Linked DNA regions of Actinacidiphila yeochonensis CN732. The protein of the gene in region 2 binds, or shares a complex with, the protein of the main gene of each other region. Links are inferred from orthologs where the notes say so. Each region holds a gene or a part of one and is shown on either strand. Other genes may lie near its edges. The genes, in order: lpdA and BS72_RS16835.

What was found.
Region 1: the proteins of BS72_RS16835 (region 2) and lpdA are in contact, whole or in part, in a crystal structure (PDB 1EBD), measured with the Geobacillus stearothermophilus proteins. The link is inferred for Actinacidiphila yeochonensis CN732 from one-to-one orthologs. Residues at the interface, in WP_033016211.1 of Geobacillus stearothermophilus: Ile130, Ala131, Met132, Pro133, Arg136, Arg140, Glu141, Asn155, Arg157; in WP_049624544.1 of Geobacillus stearothermophilus: Pro340, Ser341, Asp344, Tyr345, Arg403, Asp406, Val408, Glu431, Ala432, Gly433, Asp438.

What each region holds. Positions count from the first base shown.
Region 1 is NZ_JQNR01000003.1:395,852-399,074, reverse strand. What follows is about bases 44-2,957. They hold lpdA (dihydrolipoyl dehydrogenase), read right to left. Parts: upstream 2,238-2,957; coding sequence 849-2,237; downstream 44-848. Other genes in these bases: BS72_RS03330 (leucyl aminopeptidase), read right to left, coding at 2,485-2,957. Outside these bases: more of BS72_RS03330, read right to left, coding at 2,958-3,223. UniProt on the Escherichia coli protein: Lipoamide dehydrogenase is a component of the glycine cleavage system as well as of the alpha-ketoacid dehydrogenase complexes.
Region 2 is NZ_JQNR01000005.1:1,169,774-1,172,965, reverse strand. What follows is about bases 144-3,026. They hold BS72_RS16835 (dihydrolipoamide acetyltransferase family protein), read right to left. Parts: upstream 2,376-3,026; coding sequence 912-2,375; downstream 144-911. Other genes in these bases: BS72_RS16830 (alpha-ketoacid dehydrogenase subunit beta), read right to left, coding at 2,395-3,026; BS72_RS38385 (hypothetical protein), read right to left, coding at 426-620. Outside these bases: more of BS72_RS16830, read right to left, coding at 3,027-3,192.

The DNA.
Region 1 (3,223 bases), on a different replicon or contig from region 2:
GCCGCCGGGGCCGGGGCCGCGGGCTGGACGGGGGCCGGAGCCGGAGCGGCCGGGGCCTGCGCCTGCGGGGCGGGGCGGCCGGCTGCGCGGGGCGGCCGGCTGGACCGGGGCGGGCGCCGCCGGAGCCGGGGCCGGGGCGGCGGGGGCCGGGGCCTGGGCCGGAGCGGCACCGGCCGCGCCGACGACCGCCAGGCGGGCGCCGACCTCAGCCGTCTCGTCCTCCTGGACCAGGATCTCCAGGACGGTGCCGGAGACCGGCGACGGGATCTCGGTGTCGACCTTGTCGGTCGAGACCTCCAGCAGCGGCTCGTCGGCCTCGACGGTCTCGCCGACCGCCTTCAGCCAGCGGGTGACGGTGCCCTCGGTGACGGACTCGCCGAGCGCCGGCAGCACCACGTCGGTGCCGGAGGCGCCGGAGCCGCCCGCGGTGGCGGCGGCGGTCGGGGCCGGGGCGGGCGCGGCCGCCTCGGTGGACGGCACGGCGGCGGGCGCGGCGGGGGCCGCGGCCGGCTCGGGCTGAGCCGCCGGGGCGGCGGGCGCGGCCGGGGCGCCGGTGCCGTCGTCGATGACGGCCAGCTCAGCGCCGACCTCGACCGTCTCGTCCTCGGCGACCTTGATGGAGGAGAGCACGCCGGAGACGGGGGAGGGGATCTCGGTGTCGACCTTGTCGGTCGAGACCTCGAGCAGCGGCTCGTCGACCTCGACGCGCTCGCCCTCGGCCTTGAGCCAGCGGGTGACGGTGCCCTCGGTCACGCTCTCGCCGAGCGCCGGCAGGGTTACGGAAACCGCCATGGTTGCGGTTGCTCCTAACGATCTGTGCGGATGGGTGGCTCTTGCGGTTGCGAGGGTCAGTCGTGCGAGTGCAGCGGCTTGCCCGCGAGCGCGAGGTGGGCCTCCCCGAGGGCCTCACTCTGCGTGGGGTGGGCGTGGATCAGCTGCGCGACCTCGGCCGGCAGCGCCTCCCAGTTGTAGATCAGCTGGGCCTCGCCGACCTGCTCGCCCATCCGGTCACCCACCATGTGGATGCCGACGACCGCGCCGTCGCGGACCTGGACCAGCTTGACCTCGCCCTGGGTCTTGAGGATCTTGCTCTTGCCGTTGCCGGCCAGGTTGTACTTGAGCGTGACCACCTTGTCCGAGCCGTAGACCTCCTTGGCCTTCGCCTCGCTCAGCCCCATCGAGGCCACCTCGGGGTGGCAGTACGTCACCCGCGGCACGCCGTCGTAGTCGATCGGCACCGGCTTGAGGCCGGCCAGCCGCTCGGCGACGAGGATGCCCTCGGCGAAGCCGACGTGGGCCAGCTGGAGGGTGGGCACCAGGTCGCCGACCGCGGAGATCGTCGGCACGTTGGTGCGCATCTGCTCGTCGACGAGGACGTAGCCGCGGTCCATCGCGACGCCCTGCTCCTCGTAGCCGAGGCCCTGCGAGACCGGGCCGCGGCCGATCGCGACCAGCAGCACCTCCGCCTCGAAGGTCTTGCCGTCCGCCAGCGTGACCCGCACGCCGGAGTCGGTGTACTCGGCGCCCTGGAAGAACGTGCCGAGGTTGAACTTGATGCCGCGCTTGCGGAAGGCCCGCTCCAGCAGCTTGGAGCTGTTCTCGTCCTCGACCGGCACCAGGTGGGGCAGGCCCTCGACGATGGTGACGTCGGTACCGAAGGACTTCCACGCCGAGGCGAACTCGACGCCGATGACGCCGCCGCCCAGGATGATCGCGGACTGCGGAACGCGGTCCAGGACCAGCGCGTGGTCCGAGGAGATGATCCGGTTGCCGTCGATGGTCAGGCCCGGCAGCGAGCGCGGCACGGAGCCGGTGGCCAGCAGCACGTGCCGGCCCTGGACGCGCTGCCCGTTGACGTCCACCGAGGTGGGGGAGGACAGCCGGCCCTCGCCCTCGATGTAGGTGACCTTGCGGGAGGCCACCAGGCCCTGCAGGCCCTTGTACAGGCCGGAGATCACGTCGTCCTTGTACTTGTGGACGGCCGCGATGTCGATGCCCTCGAAGGTGGCACGCACACCGAACTGCTCGCTCTCACGAGCCTGGTCGGCGATCTCGCCGGCGTGCAGCAGCGCCTTGGTGGGAATGCATCCCTGGTGCAGACAGGTGCCCCCGAGCTTGTTCTTCTCGATCAGGGCGACGTCCAGTCCCAGCTGCGCGGCACGCAGAGCGGCCGCGTAGCCACCGCTGCCACCGCCGAGGATCACTAGGTCGAAAACGGTGCTGGCGTCGTTCGCCACGTCACGTCCTCCATGCATGGGTACGCCGGAGCCGGTCCGCGGTGACCGGGCGGCGGTTGGGTTCGGCCGCTTTGTCTCAAAGGGGGCCCTGTCGTGCCGAGACAACATCTTCGCACTTGTCGGCGCCCGGCGGGGCATCGGCCCGGGCCGTCGGCGCCAACACGTACGGCCCCGGGGGCGTACCCGGGGCCGTACGTGACGGATCTCACTGCCCGTGCGGTGCCGTCCGGCGCCCGGGCCGCACCGCTCAGCGGGCGAACAGCTCGCCCTCGGCGGTCCGGCGGGCCAGCGCCACCAGGGTGCGCACGGCCGAGCCGGTGCCGCCCTTGGGGGTGTAGCCGTACGGGGTGCCCTCGTAGAAGGCCGGGCCGGCGATGTCCAGGTGCGCCCAGGTGATGCCCTCGCCGACGAACTCGCGCAGGAACAGGCCGGCGATCAGGCCGCCGCCCATCCGCACGCCCATGTTCGCGATGTCGGCCACCGACGAGTCGAACGACTTGCGCAGCTGCTGCGGCAGCGGCATCGGCCAGGAGTCCTCGCCCTCGGCCAGCGCGGTGGCGTGCACCTCGGCGCGGAAGTCGTCGTCGTTGGCCATGATGCCGAACCGCTCGGTGCCCAGCGCCAGCACCATCGCGCCGGTCAGCGTGGCCACGTCCACGATCGCGTCCGGGGACTCCTCGGAGGCGCGGGTGATCGCGTCGGCCAGCACCAGCCGGCCCTCGGCGTCGGTGTTGAGCACCTCCACCGTCCGGCCGCCGTACATCCGCAGCACGTCACCCGGGCGGGTGGCGTCGCCGCCGGGCATGTTCTCGGCCAGCGCCAGCCAGCCGGTGACGTTCACCTGAAGGCCCAGCCGGGCCGCCGCGACGACGGCCGCGAACACGGCGGCGGCGCCGCTCATGTCGCACTTCATCGTCTCGTTGTGGCCGGCCGGCTTCAGCGAGATGCCGCCCGAGTCGTAGGTGATGCCCTTGCCGACGAACGCC
Region 2 (3,192 bases):
ATCAACGGCCGTACGGTGCACGAACCCTACGTCTCCCAGGGCCAGTCCAACCTGCTCACTCCGGTGGACATCACCGTGCCGGCCGGCCGGGTCTTCCTCCTGGGCGACCACCGCGCCGACTCCGTTGACTCGCGCATGCACCTGGAGCTGTCCTCGGGCACCCTGCCGGCCTCCGACATCCGCGGCCGGGTGGTCTCCGACGGGACCGCGGTGCCGTACCTCGCCGTCGCCGGCGCGGGAGCCCTGGTGGCGCTGGCCGGTGCGGTCGGCGCGCTGGTCACCTTCCTCTCCGGCCGCCGCCGGCCGCGGCCACCGGCCTGGGGCCGACCGCCCAGGTGCCGCCGACCGCCTCCTGAGCGGCGCCTGACCGGACTCAGCGGCCTCAGCGGCCTCAGCGAGCCCGAACCGGAGTCAACCGTCCCCGGTCACGGGTGGATGGTGCTGACCAGGGACGCCGTCGAGGTGAGCGTGGACTGGATGGTGGGGGCCAGGCTGGAGGAAGCCAGGCAGAAGCCGAGCAGCACGCAGGTGATCGCGTGGCTGGGCTTGAGGGCGCGGTTGCGCATCTGCATGCTCGCCAGCAGCAGCAGAAGCAGCACAACGGAGACAGTAACTGCCATACGGTCGATGGCAGCACAAAACGGGACGGAACCCCGGGACAACACGCTGAGCTGCGGCCGACCGGGGTCCCGGGCGTCGGAAAAGGCACAGGGCCCTCAGCCGATCGAGTGACCGGTGACCGGGCCGACCGACGTGCCGGGACAGCCGGCACGTCGGTCAGCCGGTCGGCACGTCGGTCAGCCGGCCCGGTCGGTCAGCCGGCCCGGTCGGTCAGCCGACTCAGTTGGTCAGCCGACTCGGTTGGTCAGCCGGCCGGACCCGGTGGAGGGTCCGGCCGCGCGCTCAGGCCGTCAGGCCCAGGTGAGGAGCCGCTTGGGCTGCTCCAGGATCGCCGCGACGTCGCCGAGCACCTTGGAGCCGAGCTCGCCGTCGACCAGCCGGTGGTCGAAGGAGAGCGCCAGCGTCGTCACCTGTCGCGGCTTCACCTTGCCCTTGTGCACCCAGGGCTGGAGCTTGACCGCGCCGAAGGCGAGGATCGCGGACTCCCCCCGGTTGAGGATGGGCGTGCCGGTGTCGATGCCGAAGACGCCGACGTTGGTGATCGTGACGGTACCGCCCTGCATCGCGTTCGGCGCCGTACGGCCCTCCCGCGCGGTGCCGACGAGCTCGCCGAGGGCCGCCGCCAGCTCCGGCAGCGTCTTGTCCTGCGCGTCCTTGATGTTGGGCACGATCAGGCCGCGCGGGGTGGCCGCCGCGATCCCGAGGTTCACGTAGGACTTGTGGACGATCTCCTGGTTGGCCTCGTCCCAGGCCGCGTTGATCTCCGGGTTGCGCCGGATCGCCACCAGCAGCGCCTTGGCCACCAGCAGCAGCGGGCTCACCTTGACCCCGGCGAACGCCGGGTCGGCCCGCAGCTCCTGGACCAGCTTCATGGTGCGGGTGATGTCGAACGTCACGAACTCGGTGACGTGCGGCGCGGTGAAGGCGCTGGCCACCATGGCCTGCGCGGTCGCCTTGCGGACGCCCTTGACCGGCACCCGCACCTCCCGCTCCCGTCCCTGCGGGGCCGGCTCCAGGACGGGCGGCAGCTGGGCCGGGGGGGCCGCGGCCGCGCGGATGTCCTCGCGGGTCACGACGCCGTTCGGCCCGGTGGGCGCCACCGTGGCCAGGTCGATGCCCAGTTCCTTGGCCAGCTTGCGCACCGGCGGCTTGGCCAGCGGCCTGCTGTAGACCATCGGGCTCGCCCCGTCCCGGCCGTCCTCGGGGGCGGCCGGCTGGGCCGGCGCCTGCGGGGCAGCGGGCTCGACCGGGGCCTGGACCGGAGGCACCTCGGTCGCCGGCTGGACCGGGGCGGCCGGCGCCGGCACCTGCGGCTTGCGCGGCCGCCGGGTCGTCGTGGACGGCGCCACCCCGTAACCGACCAGCACCGCCGTCCGCGCGGCGGGCTTCTCCTCCGCCGGTGCCGCCTCGACGGCGGGAACGGCGGGAACGGCGTCCGGAACCACCGCGGGACCGGCGGCGGCCGGCGCGGCCGCGCCACCCGCCTGCTCCCCCGCGTCGACCACGATGATGGGCGTCCCCACGTCCACCGTGGTGCCCTCCGCGAAGCGGATCTCGCGCACCACCCCGTCGAACGGGATCGGCAGCTCGACCGCCGCCTTGGCGGTCTCCACCTCGCACACGACCTGCCCGTCGGCGACGGTGTCACCGACGCCGACGAACCACTTGAGGATCTCCGCCTCGGTCAGGCCCTCGCCGACGTCCGGCATCCTGAACTCACGGAAGCGCTGCGCCTGCTCCGAACTCACGGCCATGATCGTCACAACCCTCTCCTCAGAACGCCAGCGCGCGGTCGACGGCGTCGAGTACGCGGTCCAGGCCGGGCAGGAACTCCTCCTCAAGGCGGGCCGGGGGGTAGGGGGCGTGGAAGCCGCCCACCCTCAGCACCGGTGCCTCCAGGTGGTAGAAGCAGCGCTCGGTGATCCGCGCGGCGATCTCCGCGCCGGAGCCGTAGAAGACGGGCGCCTCGTGGACGACCACCAGCCTCCGGGTGCGCTCCACCGACTCCTGGACGGTGTCGAAGTCGATCGGCGACATGGAGCGCAGGTCGACCACCTCCAGGCTGCGGCCCTCGTTCTCCGCCGCGGCCGCCGCCTCCAGGCAGACCTTGACCATCGGCCCGTACGCGGCCAGCGTCAGGTCGGTGCCCGGACGCGCCACGACCGCCTTGTGCAGGGCGGTCGGCACCGCCGAGACGTCCACCAGGCCCTTGTCCCAGTAGCGCCGCTTGGGCTCCAGGAAGATGACCGGGTCGTCGCACTCGATGGCCTGCTGGAGCATCCAGTACGCGTCCGAGGGGTTCGACGGCCCGACCACCTTCAGCCCCGGCACGTGCGCGAACAGCGCCTCGGGCGACTCGCTGTGGTGCTCCACCGCGCCGATGCCGCCGCCGTAGGGGATGCGCACCACGACGGGCAGCTTGATCTTGCCCAGCGCCCGGGCGTGCATCTTCGCCATCTGCGTGACGATCTGGTCGTAGGCGGGGAAGACGAAGCCGTCGAACTGGATCTCCACCACCGGACGGTAGCCGCGCAGCGCCAGGCCGATCGCGGTGCCCACGATCCCGGACTC